4 regions of the Sporosarcina sp. FSL W7-1283 genome follow, and region 4 is predicted to be linked to each of the others. Evidence: riboswitches for the same ligand, from Rfam matches in the RefSeq annotation. Region 4 holds a riboswitch; each other region holds the start of a gene.

Region 1 (6,026 bases), 3.1 Mb from region 4:
CGAGACCATCCCATTGATAAATCGTACACCGCTTACTTCCCCTTCACCTGCACTCTTTTTTATGAACACTTGCCCAACCTCTTTCTTGAAGCTTTAAAACAAGAGTACCATAAAATGAATGAGTATTCATCTGAGGTGTGTTAAGTTCTGATTATTTCAACTTTATCTAAATTACCGCCAGAACGCTAACATTAAAGCAAAGCCAAGTCCAATTGCCATTACGGTAAGAAATATGCCATCCATTAAACTATAGCGAGTCGGATAATAATATGTTCTGGCAGCACCCATTTGATACTGTTTAGCTTCCATCGCAACGGCAATACGCTGAGCGCGGCGAATACTCTCTGCAAATAAGGGAACTGTATACATTTGCAGACGTTCATACATACCTTTAAGTCCCCGAGAAAACTGGATATTCCGTACCTTAAGAGCATTTCTGCGTATTTGAAGTTCTTCCGTTACGGCAGGAATCAAGCGAAAGGAAGCGATGAAGCTATAGGCATACTTGGAAGGTAGGCGAAATTGCTGCATCATCGCATAGAAAAATAGAATAGGTTGTATAGTCAGCAAAAAAGTAAATCCGACAAAGCCGAATGACAGCGATTTACTGCCGAGTAATAGTGCATGTTGAATACTTTCCTCGGAAATCTTGATGAGCCCCCATTGCCAAAGCACGGACTCGCCTTTACCGAAGAGCACGATGGTGAGAGCAGAAGAAAAGAAAGAAATGGCTAAGGGAATGGACAGCAAAGCAAGTTTTTTCATTGAATAACCGCTGAATCCGTAAAACAGAATGCCGTACAGCACTGCTTGCCAAACTGCAAACGACAAGTTCTGATTAAATAAGGTGATGAGCAGAAAAGCAAAGAAGATGATGAATTTGAGTGCAGGGTTTACTTTGAATAGCCATGTTTCTCGTCTAGGTGTGAACCATGCAAGCATTCAAATACACCTCCAACCATTTCATTGTTTGTATACAATACGCCGTCTGCCACTGTCCATACTGAAGTCGCAAAGTTTTTCACGATCTCCATGTCATGGGTCACCATGAGAATCGTAATTCCTTGAACGCGTAGCTGTTCAAGCTTCTCTAAAATCGCGAATGTATTGCGTGCATCTTGACCAAAAGTAGGTTCATCCAAAAGCAAAATATCCGTTTGCGGAGTCAAGGCAGTGGCCACACTTAAACGACGCTTTTGGCCCGTGGAAAGCTGATAAGGATGCCGTGTGCCTGAATTCGGTAAATTAAAGAGTTGCATTAAATCTGCCGCATAGTTCACTGCTTGAGGTTTGCTCATTTTATGCAGAGAGACCGTTAATTCTTCAGCTATCGAATTCGTCACAAATTGCAGTTCTGGATTTTGAAAGACGAGCGAGAGTCCTTTAGGCAACTGCTTTTTCCTTTTCTTCTGAATAACGCGTTCACCATTCACTTTATAGATGCCTTCAGTGCGTAATAATTGCATAAGAGTAAGAAGCAGCGTACTTTTTCCTGAACCATTTTCACCCGTGATCGCAATCCAGTCACCTGTTTTAGCCACTGCTTTCTTTGCAAAGATTTTCGGGGCAGTGCCACGAAAACCATGAAAGTCGTTGAGAAGGATCTTTTCAAATGAGGAAACTTGTTCACGTTCATGCATCATCGATTTAAAAGACTCAGATTCCTTATACTCATCCCACACACTTGGATACCAAATACCGTAGCGTTTCAATTCTTCTTGATAGTGCTTGAAAATGGTGAAAGGAGAGTCGTCCGCTAGAATAATTCCATGGTCATTAAACAAGACAACACGGTCTACCCAGTCTGCAATCAAGTCAATTTTATGCTCAACAATAATTACGGTCTTATCAGCAGTTGCTTGTTTAATAGATGACCAGATTTGTTCGGTGCCTTCGGGATCAAGTAATGCGGAAGGTTCGTCGAGAAACAGAACATCGGGCTTTAGCAGAAGTACGGAAGCAAGTGCAAGCCGTTGTTTCATCCCTTGAGATAGTTCAAGGATCGGTGTGTGTAAGTTTTCCAAATGTAGATCGACGCGTTTTAGCGCCTCTTCTATCAAAGGTGCCATATCGCTGCGCGGTATGTTCAGGTTTTCCAGTACAAATGCGAGCTCTTCATCGACATATGACATACAGAACTGCGTATCGGGATCTTGAAAGACGAAGCCCCATGAGTCGGGCAAATTGATTTCATCGGCTTTCATTGGCAACTCAATGGAGTTCGGAACGATTCCACTGAGTACTTGCAGCAATGTCGATTTTCCACAGCCGCTTGGTCCGAGCATGAGTACTTTTTCACCTGGCTGAACCGAAAAGGAGAGATCCTTGAAGATCAAGGAATCCTCTCCAGGAAATTTCAAACGCAGATTGGTTAGATTGATGGCATATCTATTCGAATAATTCATCAAAATTTACCGATCCAGCATAGTGTATTCTTTTTTATCAACTGGACGAATTAGAGACGTAACACCGGTTGCTTCTAGTGCCCGGACGATCAGCACGGCGAAAATCCCAGTGAAGATGAATGCACTGATCGCACGTAGTCCGTATTTTACAATAAGTGCCCACGTTTCAAGTGCTGCATAACCATAGAACAAATCGAGCGTAAAGCTGCCGAGGCATGAAGCGACGCCTGCTAATCCAGCAACTGCCATTGAGAAGCGTTTATAACGGAACGCTGCAAACAGCAATTCTGCTGCAAGTCCCTGTACAAAACCATAGATTAATACTTCAATGCCATGCCCGGCAAATGCGGATAAACTAGCCCCTGCAATACTTGCGATCAGCGCTGTACCGGGTTTACGGATGAGCAGATAAGCAAATGGACCGACCATGAACCACATTCCATAAATTAGCTGACGTGCAACTGGCAGGATCGGCTTTACAACGGTATACAGATCATCCCAGAACTTCATAAGGATTCCGAAAACGACCCCGATCATAATCGTGATCAATAAATCTGTGAATTTCAATCTTTTCAATAGATCCCACTCCTTCTTTTTTTGCCTATACAAAAAAGCCGTCTGAAAGAGCAGACAGCCGAGGAGGGGACATGCAGGTCCCGGATATTCCCTTCGAACGCTCTCTACGCTGGCATTACCCAGATCAGATTAACGGTCAGCAGTGGTTTTATCTGCTATCTCAGCCTGATTCACTCAAGCACCCGTACGGACAATTATGTAAGCAGTCATAGTATACAACAGTCTAATTTATCTGGCAACCTGAGGCGCGATAGACTACATGTTAAAAAGTGCGAATTTGTAGCTGTGTTATTGTTATTCAAAAAGCGTCTACTCTGTAATTAGAGAAGACGCTTTTATTGGTGTGTTTGAAAGATATGTGATTTTAGAGTTTGAATCGCTGCATCAGTAGATTCAATTCCTCTGCTAGCTTTGCTAAATCATTGGAGTTATTAGCGACTTCCTCCATGGCGCTGCTTGCTTGTTCGGATGAGGCAGACGTTTCTTCTACCCCGGCTGCAGATTGCTCGGTGATTGCTGCAATTTCTTCTATAGAACTGCGCATTTCCTGGCCATTTGCTGAAATGTCGTTTAAGTCTTCAGCTATACTGTGAATTCGATTCGCCATTTCTGTAACAGCTGTACTGATTTTATCGAATGTTTCACCCGTTTGTTTAATTTGGCTTGTTCCTTCTTCGACTTCTTTATACCCGTGCTGCAGTGAATCTGTTACTGTTCTGGATTCATTTTGAATGCGGTTGACGATATCTGTAATGTTTGTGACAGATGAAGAAGATTGCTCTGCAAGTTTTCTCACTTCATCCGCTACGACTGCGAAGCCTTTCCCATGCTCGCCAGCTCGCGCAGCCTCAATTGCGGCATTCAATGCCAATAAATTCGTCTGGCCCGCAATGTCTTGAATGACAGAAACTAGTTCAGAGATTTCTTGCGTGTGCTGATCCAATCCTTCTACTTTAACAACGGCATCGTGAACGATTTGATCAATCACAGCCATTTGCTTGGAGGAAGAATTCATCAATTCACTTCCTTGGTTCGTCATCTCAAGAACCGAAGTGGAAGATTTTTGTACATGCATACCATTTTCATTGGCTTCCATCACTTTTGCTACGAAAGTTTCCATGGAGGATGATAAAATCGTGGCGTTATCGGCTTGAGACTCTGTGCCGTTTGCTAAGTCTTCCATCGTTATGGCAATTTGGGCCGTGCCTGCTTTTACTTCATTTGCTGATTGAGTCAATTCTTCACTTTGTGTAGACACAGTTTCGGCCACATTATTGATTTCATCTAATAAATGACGAGTGCTGGCACTCATTTCATTCGTCGATGCGATTAATTGGCCGATTTCATCTTTAAGATGTGTTTCCATAGGCTCGCTACTTAAATCTCCGCTCGTAATGAGTTTCATTCGATTCATGACGATTCGGAGTGGTCTTGAAATCGAGTTAGCTGTAATTATAGCCGTGGCTATGCTTAAAAGAATGACTAGAATAATTACTCCAGTGACAATAAGTAATGTCGTTTTCCCGCTTGCTAGCATATTTTTCTCTAAATCAATAATAAAATTTTCTCGGTTTTTAGCTGCTTCTTCATAAGACGACATTAAACTACGAGCTTCATCAGTCATCGACATAACATTACGAAGAGCTTCCTCTTCATTTCCTCTTTCATATTCAGCGAATACTTGTTCAGTAACAAAATTACGCCATTCAACCGTTCTTTCGAATAGGTTAATACTTTCTTGGGTTCCCCCTAGTTTTTTTAAAGATGATTGACGATTTTCACTTTTTTCGGTGTAGCTATTAAACAGCTCTTTAAAACTGTCGTCACCTGTCAGAATGAAACCACGAGACGCTGCGAGTTGATTCGCCATATCCAGAGATAGCTGTTCATCTATAATTAAAAGTGGCAGTTCTTTATCTAAAACCGCTTTCGTTAAGTTATTAGAATGATTTAATGTGTAAACGATATAAACACCTAATAAAACAATTAAAATGACTACAGTAGAAAATCCAAACAACATTTTTCCCCGTATGCTTTTGAATGTGCCCATTATTATCCTTATTCCCTTCTTATTTCATAGAGTTTCTTTTACCTATAAAACTGAAGAACTATTTATGTTTAAATAGAACTAAAAGTAATAAGTAAGTAATTCAATTATACCATTTATTTCTGTTGTTATCTATAGAGTGGTAGGAAAGACTAAAAATATAGTTAATAAAAGGCTGAGCAAAGTAATGGTAAAGGTGAGGGTGAGATCACCCAAGTAACGATATAATGAAGAAGTATGCATGCAATTAGATAGCTTGCAGTGTACTATTTATTTATGGAATTGTAGATGATAAGCTAATACCATTCAATTATGAAGTTAAATTAGTTGGAACATCATGAGAGGAGAACAATATGCATACTTTTAAACAGCAATGGCTTGGGAATGTCCGTGCTGATCTTTTGGCAGGCATTGTTGTAGGACTGGCACTTATTCCGGAAGCTCTGGCTTTTGCGTTTATCGTCGGTGTCGATCCGCGTGTCGCGCTCTATGCTTCCTTCACCATTGCGGTCATCACATCATTTGTTGGCGGCCGTCCCGGTCTAATTTCAGCTGCGACTGGTGCGATGGCTTTGGTTCTTGTCAGTTTGATGGCGAATCACGGCTTACAATATGTACTTGCAGCCACTATTTTAACAGGGATTATTCAATTAATCTTAGGGAGTCTGGGTGTTGCGAATTTAATGCGCTTCATTCCAAACTCCGTCATGCTCGGATTCGTCAATGCCTTGGGAATTATGATTTTTATTACGCAAATGCCCTATTTGCTTGGGTCGAGCATGATGACCTATATATTCGCAGTGGTTACTTTAATTTTAGTGTATGCAGTTCCGCGGTTTTTCACGGCAATTCCTGCACCGTTGATTGCGATTGTCGTTATGACGACAGTAGCCCTTTTAAGTGGAGTGAAATTGCAGACGATCGGGGATTTGGGAACAATGCCAAGTTCATTGCCTATGTTTTTTCTGCCGGATATCCCGCTGAACCTCGAAACGCTG
Region 2 (6,026 bases), 3.4 Mb from region 4:
CAGTTGTTTGCAAACCATAAAATCGCTGTTGGATCGACAGGGAATTTGGGACTCAGTATTGGCATCATGAGTGCGAAACTCGGTTTTGACGTCACGGTGCATATGTCAGCAGACGCAAAGCAGTGGAAAAAAGATTTATTGCGTTCTAAAGGTGTCCATGTCGTAGAATATGAAGATGATTACAGCAAAGCTGTGGAAGAAGGCCGACGCCAAGCGGAAGCAGATCCAACATGTCACTTTGTAGATGATGAAAACTCAACGGATCTTTTCATGGGATACGCGGTTGCAGGTGAGCGTGTAGCCGTCCAGCTGAAAGAACAAAATATTAGGGTTGACGAGGAGCATCCTCTTTTTGTTTACTTACCTTGCGGAGTAGGCGGTGGACCTGGCGGTGTCGCATTCGGATTGAAACTTGCATTTGGAGATCATGTACATTGCCTGTTTGCAGAGCCAACCCATTCTCCGTGCATGATGATTGGCATGATGACAGGATTACACGATCAAATTTCAGTTGCTGATTTTGGCTTGGATAATAAAACAGCGGCTGATGGATTAGCAGTTGGAACAGCCTCAGCTTTTGTCGGAAAAACAGTGGAACCATTCTTAGCAGGCTGCTATACAGTAGAAGATCGCACTTTGTTCAAATTATTAAAAGAGTTAGCAGACAGTGAAGATATTTGGCTAGAACCATCTGCACTCGCAGGGATGACAGGTCCTATACAAACTATACAGTCGGATATCGTTTCGGCAAATTCTCCGAGAGCTACACACCTTGTATGGTCTACGGGTGGAAACATGGTACCGGAAGAGGAAATGAAGAGCTACTACGAGCAAGCGTAGAAGTAATTATTCGCTTTATTTCCCGGGAAATCGACAAATGTTTCTCAGTATGTCGATAAAAGAGCTATGGAGAAATATTCTCCATAGCTCTTTTGGATGCAAAAAATTTATAAAATTTAACTTTTAATGGCTTGTATTAATTCAGAAAAGTTTTGCGTTGCTGCTGAAGGGTTTTCAGCAGATGCGATAGAAGAAATCACTGCGATGCCATCCGCTCCTGCATGCAAAGCAGGACCGAAGTTCGCCAAAGAAATACCCCCAATTCCTACAATCGGCATATCAGGAAAAGCTGTATGGATTTCCTTAATAAGCGCAGGTCCAACGACAGCAGAGGCGTCTAGTTTGGTCGCTGTTGGATAGATCGGACCAATGCCTACATAGTCAGCACCGATTGCTTGAGCAAGCTGTACTTCTTCTGCGTTATGGGTAGAGACACCTAGCCATTTACTTGGACCGATTCGCGTTCGGACAATGCCAGCTTGCTCGTCGTCTTGACCAACGTGGACGCCGTCTGCATTAATGGCCAAGGCAAGATCCACATCATCATTAATGATAAAAGGAATATGGTACTGACGACATAATGCCTGACATTTTTTCGCGAAACCGACCAATGCCTCTCCTTTCAAAGCATTCTCGCCTTTTTCGCGCAACTGGAAGCAAGTAATACCTCCACGAAGAGCTGCCTCTAAGATGTCCAGTGTTTCTTGCTCCCCATTGGTTGCAGTATTTGGGGTACCCATCACAAAATAAAGACACAAAGCTTTTCTCACTTCTGCATTCCGCATTAGTGCATCTCCTTCTTTAAACGATTATATGCCCAGTGGTTCGTCGGTCCATGCCCAGAACCAATGCGTAAACTGTCTTCGATCGCAGCTTGGATAAATTGTTTTGCTTCTGCAACGGCATCTGACAAGGAATAGCCTTTTGCGATAAAACCGGTTAGAGCAGCTGCAAACGTACAGCCTGTACCATGGGTATCTTTTGTTTGTACCCAAGGCGTTGTCATGGTGAAAGATTGACCTTCACAATCAGCGTAATAATCTTTTGCTTCGAGCACATCGTTGCGGTGGCCGCCCTTAATAATGACGGCACTTGCACCTAGCCCGATGATGATTTGCGCCGCTTCTTGAATATCCTCATCCGTTACAATCTTCATGCCTGTTAGTACTTCGGCTTCCGGAATGTTGGGCGTAATAATAGTGGCAATTGGGATTAAATTTTCCTTCATCGCTTGGACCGCTTCTTGCAGTAATAATGATTGACCACCTTTGGCAATCATGACAGGATCAATCACGAGAGGAATCGGCGGGTATTCTTCCAATAAAGAAGCAATAGCCATTATAATTTCTGTAGAAAATAGCATACCTGTTTTACAGGCTTTCACTTCAAAATCATCCAGTACAGCACGTACTTGAGCTACTACGCCTTCTACTGGTACTGGATAAACACCATGAACGCCTTGTGTGTTTTGGGCGGTAATGGCAGTAAGTGCGGATGTGCCAAATACACCGAGCTCTTGAAACGTTTTTAGATCGGCTTGGATTCCAGCACCGCCACCGCTGTCTGAACCGGCAATAGTCAATGCTACTTTTACTGTCAATGAAAAAACCCCCTTACTCGTAGTTATACTAAGTACGTTTTGGTTTTGCGATCCAATGTATATAATGCATTCAAAAAGTTCATAGCAAAATCACCTGGTCCATGAGAAACTTTGGCCGCTTCTTCGCCTGCACGTTTATAAAATGCGAGTGCCGCCGCTGCTGCTTCTAAAGGACGTTCGCTCCCGATTGATAAGAATGCTCCTACTACGGAACTGAGTAAACAACCTGTACCCGTAATATTCGTCATCATAGGGTGTCCTCCAGTAATGGATAATGTGGAATGGCCGTCAGTAACGATATCAATTTCTCCAGATACAGCCACTAAGCATGCATATTTCAAGGCAACGATTTTTGCGATTCCCTCTACGTCGGCTTGTCCTTCTCCTGCATCTACGCCTTTTGCATTCCAGGGGATGTCTGCGATAGCAGCCAATTCTCCGACATTACATCGAAGCAGAGTAACATCCACTTCATCTAAGATTTGCAGTACACAAGCTTTTCGGAAGGGAGTCGCGCCTGCACCGACCGGGTCCAGCACAACAGGTTTTCCCGCTGCGCGGGCACTGTTGCCTGACAAAATCATTGCATCTACTGTTTGTTGCTTCAACGTTCCGATATTAAGAATGCTACAATCGGCAACTTTTGCGATATCCTTTGCTTCTTCTATTGCATCAGCCATTACAGGAGAGGCTCCGATAGCTAATAGACCATTCGCTTGAAAATTCGCTACTACGATATTCGTAATGCAATGAACCAGTGGTTGTTCCTTGCGAAGTTGGTGAATAAGCGGCATGTTTCTCTTCCTCTCTATAAAGGTATATATACAAAAAGCCCATTCGAAATGGGCTGTTGGGTACGATAACTACCCACTTCCCTTCGCTAGTATGACTAGATCAGGTTCCAAGGGTTTGCGGTAAATGCATCTCAGCCCATTAAACCGGGCTCCCCTAGTGGTGAATATGAATCAGACATATTGATTGTAGCATATATTTACAGAAGGATAAAACGATACTGGGATGAGCAGAATGAATTGTATAAAAATGATAGATAACACATAGAAGAAGTAGGTAAACACATATGCCCAATGTTGCATAAGTGTCTGAAATGAAACAGTCGATTGATATGAAATGAATAAAAAGGAGCAGATGAAAAATGGAGCCATTATTCGAAGTTCAAAGTATGAAGCATTCATTGGGGGAGCTATCGTTTGTTTGGAGTGATACAGGAGGGTACTATCGGGTCTATAAAAATGAACGGCAGTTGTATGAAGGGACTGTTGCTGAATTTACTGACGGAGAACTCGATTCAAGACACCCATTTCAATATACGATTGAACGTGTAAAAGACGAAAAAGTAGAAGACGTCATAGTGATTCAAACATCTGCTTTAACGAGCAGGGTGGAAGACGAACATCCTCTACAACGTTTGGTCATCACAACAATTGCGGCTTCGTCACAAATTGCTTTGTCTTGGGAGCGACTTAAAGGCGTAGAAAAATACGATATTTACCGTAATGGAATATATCTCGATACCGTAGAGAATAACCGCTTCATCGATCGAGAATCAAGCATGTCCGAGGCGGTTACATATAGTGTTTTGGGTACTCGTCCACTAATTGACAGCAATCAGCAAATGAATGTCAGTAAGTCGATCGTATCGAAAGCATTTGAAGTAGTGATGCCGCCTAGTTCAGAGAACAAGCCGACGGAGGAAAGCTATACGTTTTCAATACGAGTGAATTGTCGGGATCACTTATTGCAACCGGTGGCAAAGCGTAAAAAGGTGCTAGAAATAGATCGGTGGAAGTTTCGCTATACTACATTTTTAAAAGAAGATATCCTGAAAAATCCTAATCTCCTGTCTCCGTTGCCATACTTCGCTGGTGATGACCGGGATTTCGATCCAGAAGGGAAAAGTTATCGGACGCGAGTGGATATGCGAGGTGAATTCAATATTGAAGAAAGCTCGCTTCAATTTACGAAGGCTGTCGGTCCATCTATTGGCATGAATTATTTGAAACGCTATAAGCGTCATGGTCATGCATCGTTGGAAGATATTGAAATCAAACGTTTGGAAGGGAAGCCGTCAGAGATCAATTTTGAGATAGTGCATGATGTCGGGAATCCACTGACAGTTTCTCCACCCATCCATTATGAAGTGAAGGGTCATCTGGATTGTGAAGGAAATATCGATTTGGTTGGTTATCATAACGACGCTCCCCATCATGAGATCTATCTATCGCTTGGTGACGGTGATTGGTGGACTATACGTCAGTCGGAAAGCGAAGGGCTGGCATACTTATCAGGTGTCTTAGGTGATGATTATTGGCGTTATATGACGTGTAATTAAGAATGGACATCCCCTGCGCAATGACAGTTATAGTGAAAGAAGAAGTCTTTTAAGAAGGTGTTTTCATTTGTTGCATCCTTCCAGTCTGTTCTGTAAATTGCGTAGGGATCCGGTACTTGTTTTGACGTATTTTCCTCAGTTTAATAACCCAACACTGCTGCTAATATAGTACATATAATGAAAGAGCATAATAAAAAGGAGACTAATATGATTAGTTTATGCATGATCGTAAGAGATGAAGAAGAAGTGTTAGAGCAGTGTTTGAATAGCGTGGCATATTTATGTGAGGAAATCGTGATTATTGACACAGGATCTGTCGATAGGACGAAAGAAATCGCAAGAAAGTTTACAGACAAAATTTATGATTTTGAGTGGATTGATGATTTTTCAGCTGCTAGGAATTTTGCGTTTCAACAAGCTACAAAGGAATATATTTTATGGATGGATGCGGATGATGTATTGCTTAAGAGTGACGGAGAGAAGTTGGCTCGTTTAAAAGAGAGCTTGGATCCGAGCGTTGATGTGGTCTCAATGTTATATCATGTGGCCTTTGATGAGTATGGAAATCCATCTTTTTCATTCCGAAGAAATAGGCTTGTCAAAAGGGTGCGTGATTTTAAATGGGTAGGACCTGTCCATGAAGTGCTGCTTATAAGCGGAAATATTCTTGCGTCAGATATCTCTGTCACTCACAGGAAAGCCGACAAGAAAAAGAAGAACCAATCTAAGGGCAGGAATTTGCGCATTTATGAAAAAAGGCGTGAAGCGGGAGAGGAATTTACACCTAGAGATCTCTTTTATTTTGCAAACGAACTGAAGGATCATGGTCACTTCGAGAAAGCGCTCCAACAGTATACCGAATTTTTGACAACGGAAAAAGGATGGGTCGAGGATATCATTCGTGCCTGTTTGTATAAGGCAGATTGCTATCGCGTTTTAAAACGGCCTAAAGAGGAGATGGCCGCTTTGGTCAGCACAATGAACTACGATATTCCTCGACCCGAAGCTGCGTGCAGAATAGGGGACATATATAAAGAGAAAGGTCTTTTTCAAAAGGCGATTTTTTGGTATAAAACAGCAGTGGATATTGAAACAGAAGCGGACATGGGATTCACGAATAAAAGCTTCTCCACTTGGTATCCACATTTGCAGCTTTGCGTTTGTTATTGGAAAACAGGAGATGTCCAAGCTGCAATTGACCAAAATCTTCTTGCAAAGCAATACCGTCCAAAGGAT
Region 3 (6,026 bases), 2.9 Mb from region 4:
GAAGCTGCCAAGCCTTTGGATGAAAGCCGTAAGATTTCTATGTTAAATGCATGGATGCCATATGTCGTACTTGCAGTATTACTCGTCCTATCGAGAACGGCAGAGCCTTTCGAAAGTTTATTGAAACACTCAGCTATTACGTTGAAGTTTGAAGACATGTTCGGTTCAGGTATCACCACGGTCTCGACACCTTTATTCTTGCCTGGCTTTTTCTTTATTGTAGCTTCACTGTTTGGTTACTTCTTTCATCGAATGAAACCTAGGGAGTATTTATCAGCATGGAAAAGCTCATTTATCACGGCGGTAACCGCGGGGGTGGCACTGATCTTTGCTGTACCGATGATCAAAATATTCTTGAATACTTCGCTTGCAGCAGGTAAAGCAGCGGCTGATAGTACATCATTAATAGGCGAAAACATGCCGTTAGTTTTAGCTGAAAGTGTCTCTGTCGTCGCTGGAGATTTCTGGCCGCTCGTTGCTCCAATTGTTGGTGCGCTCGGCGCTTTCATAGCAGGAAGCAATACGTTCAGTAATATGATGTTTTCTCTGTTCCAATTCGGCGCCGCGGGCAATATCGGTTTGGATACGACACAAGCCGGAATTGTCGTTGCAATGCAGGCCGTGGGAGGCGCTGCCGGTAACATGATCTGTGTGCACAATGTCGTTGCAGCTTCGGCGACAGTTGGGTTAATCGGTAAAGAGGGTCTGTTGATTCGCCGTGTACTGTTCCCGCTCAGTTATTATTTATTGACAGCTGGATTCTTCGGCATGGCATTTATCCACGGATTCCTAAATATCTGGTTGATCCTCGCTATTGGAATTATGGCGGCATATATCATCAAAATGGCGACAGATAAACGGATGTTGTCAGTAGAATCATTGCGTCAACCATTGTAATTATAGAATGCAAAAAAGAGCCACTGATTGGCTCTTTTTTGTCATGGTTAAATTTTATTTACTCGGTTCGCGTCTACTCTGATACGTTACGTACTTCCTGCAACCTATTTTTAATAATGAATACTCTCCACCTTCTGGCACTTTTCACATTCTCTATGTGTCGAAGTTTCTATATATTCATGAATACATTCGGCTTGCAACTTATATAACTTTTCCTCTAATTCACGTAGACCTTGGCGCTGCACAACAATATGACGAACTAACTGTTTTGCTGAAGTCATCTAACCCACTCCTAATCAAAGATAGATTTTAGCACCAGATCTTTTGAATTCTTCCGCTTTTTCCTGCATTCCTTTTTCGATTGCCAGATTCTCTTCTGGACTATTTTTATCCACGTACTTTCGAATGTCGTGAGAAATACGCATACTGCAGAATTTCGGCCCGCACATTGAACAGAAATGAGAGACTTTCGCCCCTTCTGCCGGTAACGTTTCATCGTGATATTCCATCGCTCGTTCTGGATCTAGACTCAGATTGAATTGATCTCTCCAACGAAATTCGAAGCGAGCTTTGGATAATGCATCATCGCGCTTTTGTGCATTTGGATGGCCTTTCGCTAAGTCTGCTGCATGGGCAGCTATTTTATATGTGATGACACCTTCACGAACATCCTCTTTATTTGGTAATCCGAGATGCTCTTTTGGCGTTACATAGCACAGCATCGCAGTCCCGAACCACCCGATCATCGCAGCACCAATTGCAGATGTGATGTGGTCATACGCAGGCGCGATATCTGTCGTCAACGGACCTAATGTATAGAATGGTGCCTCCTGACAAATTTCCATTTGTTTATCAACATTTTCCTTAATTAAATGCATCGGTACATGCCCAGGTCCTTCGACCATCACTTGCACATCGTGCTTCCAAGCAATTTTCGTCAGTTCACCAAGCGTATCCAGCTCAGCAAATTGCGCTTCATCATTAGCATCTGCAATCGATCCCGGACGCAAGCCATCTCCCAATGAAAATGCGATATCATACTGCTTCATGATTTCACAAATTTCCTCGAAATGCGTGTAGAGAAAACTTTCTTCATGATGAAGCATGCACCATTGCGCCATAATCGAACCGCCACGTGAGACAATGCCTGTCACTCGGTTAACCGTCAGCGGTATATAGCGTAGCAGTACCCCCGCATGAATCGTGAAATAGCTGACGCCTTGCTCGGCCTGTTCAATCAATGTGTCGCGGAAGACTTCCCATGATAAATCTTCCACTTTTCCATTCACTTTTTCGAGCGCCTGATAGAGTGGAACTGTCCCCACCGGTACAGGGGAATTTCGGATGATCCACTCACGTGTCGTATGGATATTCTTACCTGTCGATAAATCCATAATATTGTCCGCACCCCAGCGTGTTGCCCACGTCATCTTCTCCACTTCTTCTGCAATCGATGAAGAGACTGCGGAATTTCCGATATTCGCATTAATTTTGACATGAAATTTACTGCCGATAATCATAGGCTCTGCTTCGGGGTGGTTAATATTGGACGGAATGATTGCCCGTCCTCTCGCAACCTCATCGCGCACCAACTCCGATTCAACGCCTTCACGAATCGCAATGAACTCCATTTCAGGTGTGATCATCCCTTTTCGTGCATAATGCATCTGCGTAACATTCTTTCCCTTTTTAGCTCGCAGCGGTTTGCGCTTCAATAAAGGAAATTGCGCATCGTTATTCATTTGCTCTATTGAACGATAGCCATTATCCTGTGGTTTTACTTGTCTTCCTTCATATTCTTCCACGTCATTACGTTCCCATATCCAATTTTCCTTAATGGCTGGAAGTCCTTTTTTAATATCGACTTCATAGCCTGCTTCCGTGTATTTTCCGCTCGTATCATAAACGCGGAACGGTTCATTCGGAAACTCATCTTGCTCTGTCACGGTTGGTGATAGTTCAATTTCGCGCATAGGTACAAGCAAATCGGATCGACTTCCTTGTACATATACTTTTCTGCTTGCCGGAAAACAATCGTGAATGTGGATCTCTTTTTCTGTCGTTTGTTTCATTTGTCATCGTCTCCTTTGTGAGGGCAGACCATGACTCCATCCGAGTAAAGGGAATCAGCAGCACAAAAAAAGACCAGCTCCATAAAAAAAGGACCTGGTCTTTCAAAAACGCACAAAAGTACGCTGATTGATAGATTGAAAACTTCCCCACGCTGGTACGAGCCAGATCAGGTCCAAAGAGTTCGGAATGCATTTTACTCATCCCATCTCAGTCCAGTCGCGCTGGACACCCCTAGTTATGATTATTGAATTGTCGAACAACTATAGTTTATCATAGAGTAATGCTTTGTCAACTAGAGGAAGTAAAAGAATTACCTTCCATTCGAATCAACCGATCTTTCAGTTGCTGACCATCCCGGTAGCCCGATAGACTTCCATTTTTTGCGATGACCCGATGACATGGGATGACAAGCAACAACGGATTCTTTCCAATCGCGGAAGCAGCTGCTCGAATTGCAGAAGGATGACCGATTATCTCGGCAATGTCTGAATATGTCACCAATTGTCCATACGGGATATCTTGAAGCGCTTTCCACACCTTGTTTTGAAATGGTGTGCCTGACCAATCCACGGAGCATGTGAAATCTTGCACTTCTCCAGACAAGTAACTTCTCACTTCATCTGCGTATTCACTTAATCTGTCTGCATTTTCCTTCACTTCGCCAGCGCCATATTGTTTGGTGAGCCAACTCTTCATTTTTTCCTCAGCATCTTCAGCTAAGCCTACATAGAGAAGGCCTCTTTCAGTCGCTGCCATTGTTACGTTCCAACCTTCCACATCAAAACTTGTCCAATAAACCAGTTTCCCCACTACCTTTCTATTAGCCAAACAGCTTCAATCCAACGGCCCCTACTATAATCAATGACAAAAAGAAAATCCTTTTCACACTTGCAGACTCTTTAAAGATTAGAATACCAGCCAGGACTGCCCCTGCCGCTCCCAATCCTGTCCAGACTGCATAAGCCGTACTCATTTGAATATCGCGCATCGCTAACGATAAAAAAACAAAGCCGAAACTGAATACTCCAACTATGAGTAGGAGACGCTTGATCGTACGTTTCTGCAAGTAATAATTGATGCTTATAACCCCAAAGATTTCTCCAAGACTGGCAATCGCTAAATAAACCCAAGCCAACGTCAACTGCCCCCTTCTTGATTCGCTTCATCCGACTGCTCATCTGTAGTCAGTTTGATACCAACAACCCCGATGACAATCAAACAGATAAATGACAGCGTAATCCAGGTGAAGTCCGCGTGGAAAACGAAAATATCAACTAATAGAATGGCTGCAGCGCCTGAACCGGTGAAGACAGCATAAACAGTCCCTGAAGGCAATTTCTCACATGCCTTAATAATGAAATAAAAACTAAATATAATCGCGCCTCCAGTTCCGATCCAATGCAGAAACGTCTCCGAATAGCGCAGTCCCACCACCCAAAATATTTCTACGACCGCAGCTAAAGCGACATAACTCCAAGCCAAAGTTAACGTCTCCTTTCATTCGCTCTATAGTGTCTATTAGTATAACAAACCTTTCAGTTAAACGAAAAAAGCATTCCTAGTAGAAGTAAGCTTGCATCTGCTATGTTCGCATGATAGAATGAATCCACTAATAATTTTTCCTATATTAAGAATATTCTTATCGAGAGAGACGGAGGGATAGGCCCAAAGAAGTCTCAGCAACCAGCCAGCTTGGCATGGTGCTAATTCCAAGGGTGAACACCGCCTTGAAGATGAGAATACTGAAGAAAATGTTGTATGTTCGAGGGCCTATTCGAAATGAAGAGGCTCTTTTTTATTTTTCTGAAGGGGATGGATACTATGACAAACAATGAATTAGAAACAAGATTAGTCCAGCTGGGGAATAACAGCGATAAGAAAACGGGCGCAGTCAATACACCGATTTATTTATCAACAGCTTATCATCACGAAGGGTTAGGTCAGTCTACCGGCTACGATTATACGCGGACAAAAAATCCGACTCGTTCTATTTTGGAAGACGGCATTGCCGATTTAGAATCCGGTGATCAAGGCTATGCCTGCAGCTCCGGAATGGCAGCTATTCAACTAATCTTGTCACTGTTTAAAACAGGTGACGAAATCCTTGCCCCTGAGGACCTGTATGGCGGCACCTATCGTTTATTCCAACAGTATGAGAAAACCTATCAGATTTCTACACACTACCTAACATTTGAAGATGTTTCAGAAGTTGAACAAGCAATTACAGATCGTACAAAAGCGATATTTTTGGAGACACCTACCAACCCGCTTATGCTGCAGATTAACGTCGCAACTTATGCAGAACTTGCTAAAAAGCATGGCCTGTTGCTAATTGTTGATAATACGTTCCTTACACCGTATTTCCAACGACCGATTGAGGAAGGTGCGGATATCGTTATCCATAGCGCTACGAAATATATCGGTGGTCATAATGACGTGCTTGCTGGTCTTGTCGTAGCAAAAGGCGAAGAACTTTGCGACCGCTTGTTCACGAACCATAATGCGAGTGGCGCTACACTATCTCCGTTTGATTCATGGCTCGTAGTCCGCGGTCTCAAAACACTCCATTTGAGAATGAAGCAGCATGACGCGAATGCAAAAGAAATGGTAGCCTATTTGAAGCAAGAACCTTTAATCGCAGATGTCTTGTACGCCGGCATCGGCGGTATGCTCTCGTTCCGCGTACAAAACAGCGAGTGGGTAGGACCGTTCTTAGAGAATATGAAACTCATTTCCTTTGCAGAGAGTCTTGGAGGCGTCGAAAGTTTCATCACGTATCCAACAACACAGACGCATATGGACATTCCGATTGAAGAACGGAATCGACGCGGTGTCGATGATCGACTCTTGCGCTTCTCAGTCGGGGTGGAGGATGCGGATGATTTAATTGCCGATGTCAAACAAGCACTGTACGCTGCGAAAGAAGCAGTAGAAGCCGTAAATATTCATTAATCCCATCTCCTCTTGCGTTCAAGTGCAAGAGGATTTTTTCTTTCCTAGCAATAAAAAAGACATCCTAGAGAGAAGGATGTCTGTTAAATGCTCATTGAGTTTGC
Region 4 (6,026 bases):
GCTCCTGTTACATACTTCAGCAGCTGTGCAACTTGGCGTGCAGCAGTCGTCACGACAATCGGGCTGATTACGCCGACCGTGTCACAAGTCAAGGACTGTGGGGGTAACGCTTCGAGCAGACAATGCAAGCAAGGCTGTTCCTCGGCAACTCCGATAGGAAACGTCAATCCATAGCTCCCCACACAAGCGCCCATAAAAAAAGGAATATTTAATTGTAGACAAGCGTCATTTGCGAGTAATCGCGTTTCAATATTATCTGTGCCATCGAGCACCATGTCATGGTCTTCAAATAACTCCAGCACATTTTCTGGCGTCACATCTGCTACGACTCCTCGGATTTTCACATCACTGTTGATCTGGCGCAGTCGTCTTTCCGCAGCGGCGGCTTTCGGTAATTGCTCGACAACGTCTTGCTCAGCGTACAACTGCTGACGATGCAAATTGGACCATTCCAAAATATCGCGATCTACAATTGTTAATTCACCAACACCTGCTCGTACAAGCATTTCGGCTCCGGATGAACCAAGTGCCCCGGCACCGAGGACGAACACCTTGGCCCCCCGTATCCGCAGCTGGCCGTCCACTCCGATGGGTGCAAACAGCTCTTGGCGTGAATATTTGCTCATCAATTTGGCACAAGCCCCTCTAGCGGGCTGCTCGCGACGCCATAGTCTCTTACCGGCATGCGTCCTGCTTGATAGCCAAGATGTCCCGCTTCAATCGCTAATTTCATCGCTTCTGCCATTTTAACAGGGTCTGCAGCTTCGGAAACCGCTGTATTCAATAGCACGCCGTCCGCTCCAAGCTCCATTGCGTATGCCGCGTCTTTCGGTGAACCAATGCCCGCATCCACAATGACCGGTACATTTGATTGCTCGATAATTAGAGAAAGATTCAACGGATTCAAAATTCCATGACCTGAACCAATCGGTGCGGCGCCCGGCATGATGGCATGAACGCCTAATTCACAAAGTTTCCGTGCCAGCACCACATCATCCGACGTATAAGGCAGCACGATGAAACCTTCTTTAAGCAGCATTTCAGATGCACGCAACGTTTCCACTGGATCAGGCAACAAAGAACGGCTGCAGCCAATGATCTCAACCTTTACCATATCACATAATCCCGATGCTTTCGCCAGCTTAGCGATATGCACCGCTTCCTCCGCTGTGCTTGCGCCTGCTGTATTTGGCAATAATGTATAGTGCTCTAAATCCAGTTGCTCCAGGAAATTGGGCTGAGACTCTTCGAAAATGTTCATCCGTCTCACCGCAAATGTTAAGATTTCTGTCTCTGATACCGCAACTGCCTTTTTTTGAGTCTCAAATGAAGGATACTTCCCTGTGCCTAACAATAAACGTGAAGAAAACCTTTTATCTGCTATTTGTAACATCCTCATCCGCCTCCAACAAAATGTATGATTTCAATTTGATCTCTGTCCATAATTGGTGCATCGTAACTGTCCTTCTGCAGAATTTCCTTGTTCTTTTCGACGATCAAAATTCTGTCGCCAAGCTTCAAATGCTCCAGTAACTGCTGAACTGTTTCCACCTCAGGTACAACCGAATACGACTTACCGTTCAAATCAATTGTTTTGCTCAATGAACACCGCTCCTTTGCTATGAATCTCTTGCACGTGCATAATCTCTAACTGCGCTCACTGCGTCATGACTGCTGATGGGGGACAAGATTGCTGCACCTCTTACGCCGTGTCTTTTAAAAACCGGAAGATGAACTGGCCGGATTCCGCCAATTGCATAAACGGGAATCGTGCACGATGATGCAATCTTAAAAAGCTCATCCGTACCCCGCGGTGCCAAGCCATTTTTGGATGATGTCGGATAAATATGTCCATACAATAGCCAGTCTGCTCCCGCAGCTTGTGCTTCCCGTGCCTCTTCCAATGAATGGACGGAGGAACCTAATCTCAGCGACGGAAAAGCGGTACGTGCTTCCTTCACCGACATTCCATAGCCTGTCAGCTGACAGGGGACGGACAGCGAGTTCGCGAGGCCGGGCCGTGCGTGTACAATTAATTTATCCAATGGAAACCCTCTAGTAGAGAGACGTGAAACCAATTCGATCAGCTGTTCATCCGTCTTCGACTTTTCACGTAAGATAAATTCATCAATATAAGGCTCCGTCTTCAGCAACTTGAGCAGCAGTTCATCAACAGAATGACAATCATCCGTGACACCGACCAATTTCATTTCCAGTTCACCTCCAAATGAAAAAACCACTTCCCGAATCGGAAAGTGGTTGGATGTGTCGGCATGTATGAGAGTACGCCAAAACGACTTGCCACTTCCCTCCGCAGGTACGAACCTGTTCAGGTGATAAGGGTTTCAGAGTCGCACTCTTTTCTCAGTCCTTGTGAAGGATTCCCCTAATGGTCAAAAGATTATGATATTCACTTACAGCATAGCACTTACCAGATTGAAAGAAAAGAGGGATGTCAAATTTTCATCTCTTGCTTAATTTTATATAGCCATTATATGAGTAATAAAGAATCTAAATCGAAAATCTCTACAATCTTAGAACCGGTCTGGCGAATCCAGCCCCGTTCTTCGAATACGCTTAATTTACGACTGATTGTTTCGGGTGTCGTGCCAAGATGGGAAGCTAGATCTTTTCGGCTCATCGGCAGTCGGATGGTCAATTGTTGCTGTTCCTCTGATAGATCCGCCAAATACAACGCAAGTCGAGTTTCAGCAGATTCCATGGCGATTCGGGCGGCTCGCAGCTCTGTATCCGCGAGTCGGGAAGAGAATTCCGTAAGCATCCTCAATGAAATTGCAGGGTGAGATTGCAAAAGTTGCTGCATCTCGTCCCGTTGGATGATACACAGTTCAACGGCTTCCAAAGTTTCCGCATATACGTCATGAGGCTTTGCGTCGAACAAGGAAAGCTCGCCTGTGAATTCTCCTGGTTTCAGGATACGGACGAGTTGTTCCTTGCCATTCTCCGATAGACGATAGACCTTGACTCGTCCTTTATGCAATATATATAAACCTTCTGAGCGATCACCGCTATGGTAAATCATTTCACCGCGAGGGTAGCTTATGCTGCGTGCAAGCGCGACGATTTGATCCATTTGCTGCTTATCCAAGTGATTGAAAAGAGGGACGAGCGAAACGCAGGAACGGTGAAGATCGTTCGTGCTTAGGTCACAATGTGATCCTTGGTTCATCCGATATCACCTCACTTTGTTTTTGATTCGATGGCTTGTCGTTAGTATAACGTATTAATCGAATGGCGTTCAGGATCACCAGAAGTACGCTCACTTCATGGACGAGCATACCGGAAGCGAGGAATACTTTGCCGAGTAATACACCGAGCAACAGAAGGAATACGGTACCGACCGCAAAGAATGTATTCTGCTTCATGTTCTGTACAGTTGCTTTCGCTAAAGCATAGGCATGGGAGAATTGATCGAGCCGATCTGCCATCAAGACGATGTCCGCTGTCTCCATTGAAATATCTGTTCCGCCTTCTCCCATGGCGAGCCCAATATCCGCCGTTGCTATGGCGGGTGCATCGTTGATTCCGTCGCCTGCCATAGCAACTCGGTGACCTTGTTCTTTCAAACGCTGAACTGCCGCCACTTTATCTTCAGGCAATAATTCCGCATAGATTTCGTCAAGGCCAAGGTGTTCGCCAACTAGTTGGGCTGTATGTCGATTGTCGCCTGTCAGCATGATCATTTGCTTGATGCCATTTTTCCGCAATTTGGCCAACGCTTCGGCAGCTTCCGGACGAATTTGATCGGCGACAGAGGTGATTCCTGTTATTTCCCGGGAAATACTGACGAAAATTGCCGTATTTCCAGCTTTCTCACGTTGTGATGCATAGTCTTCCATTTCAGAAGGAATCGGGATCTTTTGGTCTTCCATTAGTTTGCGATTGCCAACTGCGAGATGCTTTCCTTCTACTGTAGCCATTATTCCATTTCCTTTAACCACTTCAGCGTCTTCCGGTTGATTGGACAAATGAATCGCACGTTTCTTCGCTTCTTTAACGATAGTCCGGCCTAGATGGTGTTCTGAAATCATTTCGGCTTCGGCTGTGAGACGCAGTAACTCTTCTTTCTCTATACCTAATCCGTAGACATCAGTTACTTCAGGTCGCCCTCTTGTCAATGTACCTGTTTTATCAAAGACGATCGTATCAATTTTCGCTAGCTGTTCCATTACCTCACCGCCTTTTATCAAGACACCGTTTCGGGCTCCGTTGCCAATTCCTGCAACGATCGAAACCGGTGCGGAAATGACGAGGGCTCCAGGGCAAGCGATGACGAGGAAAGTTAACGTCATTTCGATGTTCCGTGTTAAAAGATAAACGAGCACGGACAAGAGCACAATGGAAGGCGTATAGATAGTAGCAAAACGCTCGAGAAACTTTTCGGTTTTCGATTTGGATTCCTGCGCTTCTTCCACTAATTCAATAATGCGGGCGAAAGTCGTATCATTACCAACTCTTACGGCAATCACTTCTACATAACCATGTTCCACTAGTGTACCGCTGAATACTTGATCATCCAGCATTTTGCTGGCGGGAACCGATTCACCTGTGATAGCTGCTTCATTTAGTGTGGCGTTCCCCGAAATAATTGGACCATCCACAGGAACTTTTTCTCCTGATCGAACGATGACCTGATCGCCGATTTCAACATTGTCTACTGAAACGGTCAATATTTCACCATCACGCATGACGCGTGCTTCTAGTGGAGCTAAGTCGGTAAGAGCTTTCAGGGAAGAGCGAGTCTTTTCCATTGTTCGTATTTCCAGCATCGCCCCGAATAAAAATAGAAACGTGACGACCGCAGATTCTACATATTCTCCAATGAATAATGCACCGACAACCGCAATCGTGACAAGTAATTCTATGCTGAACGCTTTCATCCGGATAGCTTTAAAAGCCTTGATCGTGATTGGAGTCCCGGCTATCAAAGTAGAAGTAACCAACGTGATTTGGCGTGCATCATGCCACCCGGCGATATGCATGATGATCGCGGCTGCTAAGAGAATAGCAGAGATGGCAGTGACGCGTACCGTTTGTTTGGCATTCATGTGAGTTCCTCCTTTTTAAGCAACTTTTAGGTTGAGTACTGGATAACCAAGCTTTTCGATGAGTTCTTGCAAGTCATTCGCAGCTACGATGGCTTCGTCAAACTCAACGCGTACTTTGTTTGAGTGGAATAATACTTTTACTTTTTGAACCCCATTTGCTCGGGCTAAGGCACCTTCAATTTTCTTGACACATGACGGACAGCTGAATGGCTCCATTTGAAATACTGCTTTTTTCATTGTTCTCATCCTTTTCGTTTGTATTTGTTAACTTAAGTATAGAGGGGATTTGTATTTTGCACCTTGACCTCCATCAAGTTTTCTGTAATCTATCCTTTTTCTTCAGAGCAAAGTGCATTATACTTAAAAAGTAGAACAATAATTACGAAATGAGGAGAATCGTTCGTATGAAACTAACTTATTCTGGTAAAACGAAAGATGTTTATCAATTGGAAGACGGTCATGTGCTATTAAAATTCAAGGATGATGTGACAGGGGAAGATGGTGTATTCGATCCTGGCGCCAATACAGTCGGATTAACGATAGAAGGTGCAGGGAAATCGGGTCTTCGCATGACGCAGTATTTTTTCGAAAAATTGGCGGAGCAGCAAGTGCCGACACATTATATCGATGCAGATTTAGATAAAGTAACAATGACGGTCAAGCCTGCAACAGTCTTCGGCAGCGGTCTGGAAGTAATTTGCCGATTTCGCGCAGTCGGAAGTTTCTTGCGGAGATATGGTAAGTATTGTAAAGAAGGACAGGCACTCGATGCCTTCGTGGAAGTAACATTAAAAGACGATGAACGACAAGATCCGCCGATTTCGAAAGACGCATTGGCCCAGCTAGGAATCCTAACGCGTGATGAATACGATATCTTGGAAGAGTTGACGAAAAAAATCTCTGAACTGGTCAAGTTTGAAATGACACAAAAAGGTTTGGATCTCTATGATATTAAGC

Evidence for each region. A riboswitch is a leader RNA that binds a small molecule or an ion and turns the genes downstream of it on or off. The one in region 4 is predicted to bind thiamine pyrophosphate.
Region 1: it holds a riboswitch for thiamine pyrophosphate, as region 4 does, so the genes downstream of both, MKY93_RS17670 (ECF transporter S component) here and MKY93_RS01455 (thiamine phosphate synthase) in region 4, are expected to answer to the same signal.
Region 2: it holds a riboswitch for thiamine pyrophosphate, as region 4 does, so the genes downstream of both, thiM (hydroxyethylthiazole kinase) here and MKY93_RS01455 (thiamine phosphate synthase) in region 4, are expected to answer to the same signal.
Region 3: it holds a riboswitch for thiamine pyrophosphate, as region 4 does, so the genes downstream of both, thiC (phosphomethylpyrimidine synthase ThiC) here and MKY93_RS01455 (thiamine phosphate synthase) in region 4, are expected to answer to the same signal.

What each region holds. Positions count from the first base shown of each region.
Region 1 covers NZ_JBBOOL010000001.1:3,367,671-3,373,696, reverse strand. The annotation lists gene MKY93_RS17685 (MBL fold metallo-hydrolase) at 1-69, opposite strand, end outside; gene MKY93_RS17680 (energy-coupling factor transporter transmembrane component T family protein) at 172-942, opposite strand; gene MKY93_RS17675 (ABC transporter ATP-binding protein) at 894-2,405, opposite strand; gene MKY93_RS17670 (ECF transporter S component) at 2,412-2,981, opposite strand; TPP riboswitch at 3,066-3,177, opposite strand; gene MKY93_RS17665 (methyl-accepting chemotaxis protein) at 3,346-5,031, opposite strand; gene MKY93_RS17660 (SulP family inorganic anion transporter) at 5,382-6,026, shown strand, end outside.
Region 2 covers NZ_JBBOOL010000001.1:3,665,989-3,672,014, reverse strand. The annotation lists gene MKY93_RS19240 (D-serine ammonia-lyase) at 1-840, shown strand, start outside; gene thiE (thiamine phosphate synthase) at 957-1,625, opposite strand; gene thiD (bifunctional hydroxymethylpyrimidine kinase/phosphomethylpyrimidine kinase) at 1,625-2,440, opposite strand; gene thiM (hydroxyethylthiazole kinase) at 2,464-3,234, opposite strand; TPP riboswitch at 3,296-3,400, opposite strand; gene MKY93_RS19220 (DUF3238 domain-containing protein) at 3,594-4,790, shown strand; gene MKY93_RS19215 (glycosyltransferase family 2 protein) at 4,998-6,026, shown strand, end outside.
Region 3 covers NZ_JBBOOL010000001.1:3,209,263-3,215,288, forward strand. The annotation lists gene MKY93_RS16750 (L-lactate permease) at 1-897, shown strand, start outside; gene MKY93_RS16755 (hypothetical protein) at 1,008-1,178, opposite strand; gene thiC (phosphomethylpyrimidine synthase ThiC) at 1,194-2,969, opposite strand; TPP riboswitch at 3,097-3,213, opposite strand; gene MKY93_RS16765 (methylated-DNA--[protein]-cysteine S-methyltransferase) at 3,259-3,780, opposite strand; gene MKY93_RS16770 (DMT family transporter) at 3,791-4,111, opposite strand; gene MKY93_RS16775 (DMT family transporter) at 4,108-4,452, opposite strand; SAM riboswitch class I at 4,607-4,710, shown strand; gene MKY93_RS16780 (methionine biosynthesis PLP-dependent protein) at 4,792-5,922, shown strand; gene MKY93_RS16785 (hypothetical protein) at 6,014-6,026, opposite strand, start outside.
Region 4 covers NZ_JBBOOL010000001.1:300,431-306,456, forward strand. The annotation lists gene MKY93_RS01440 (ThiF family adenylyltransferase) at 1-629, opposite strand, end outside; gene MKY93_RS01445 (thiazole synthase) at 626-1,399, opposite strand; gene thiS (sulfur carrier protein ThiS) at 1,396-1,602, opposite strand; gene MKY93_RS01455 (thiamine phosphate synthase) at 1,620-2,210, opposite strand; TPP riboswitch at 2,290-2,398, opposite strand; gene MKY93_RS01460 (Crp/Fnr family transcriptional regulator) at 2,492-3,190, opposite strand; gene MKY93_RS01465 (heavy metal translocating P-type ATPase) at 3,168-5,069, opposite strand; gene MKY93_RS01470 (heavy-metal-associated domain-containing protein) at 5,085-5,306, opposite strand; gene MKY93_RS01475 (phosphoribosylaminoimidazolesuccinocarboxamide synthase) at 5,474-6,026, shown strand, end outside.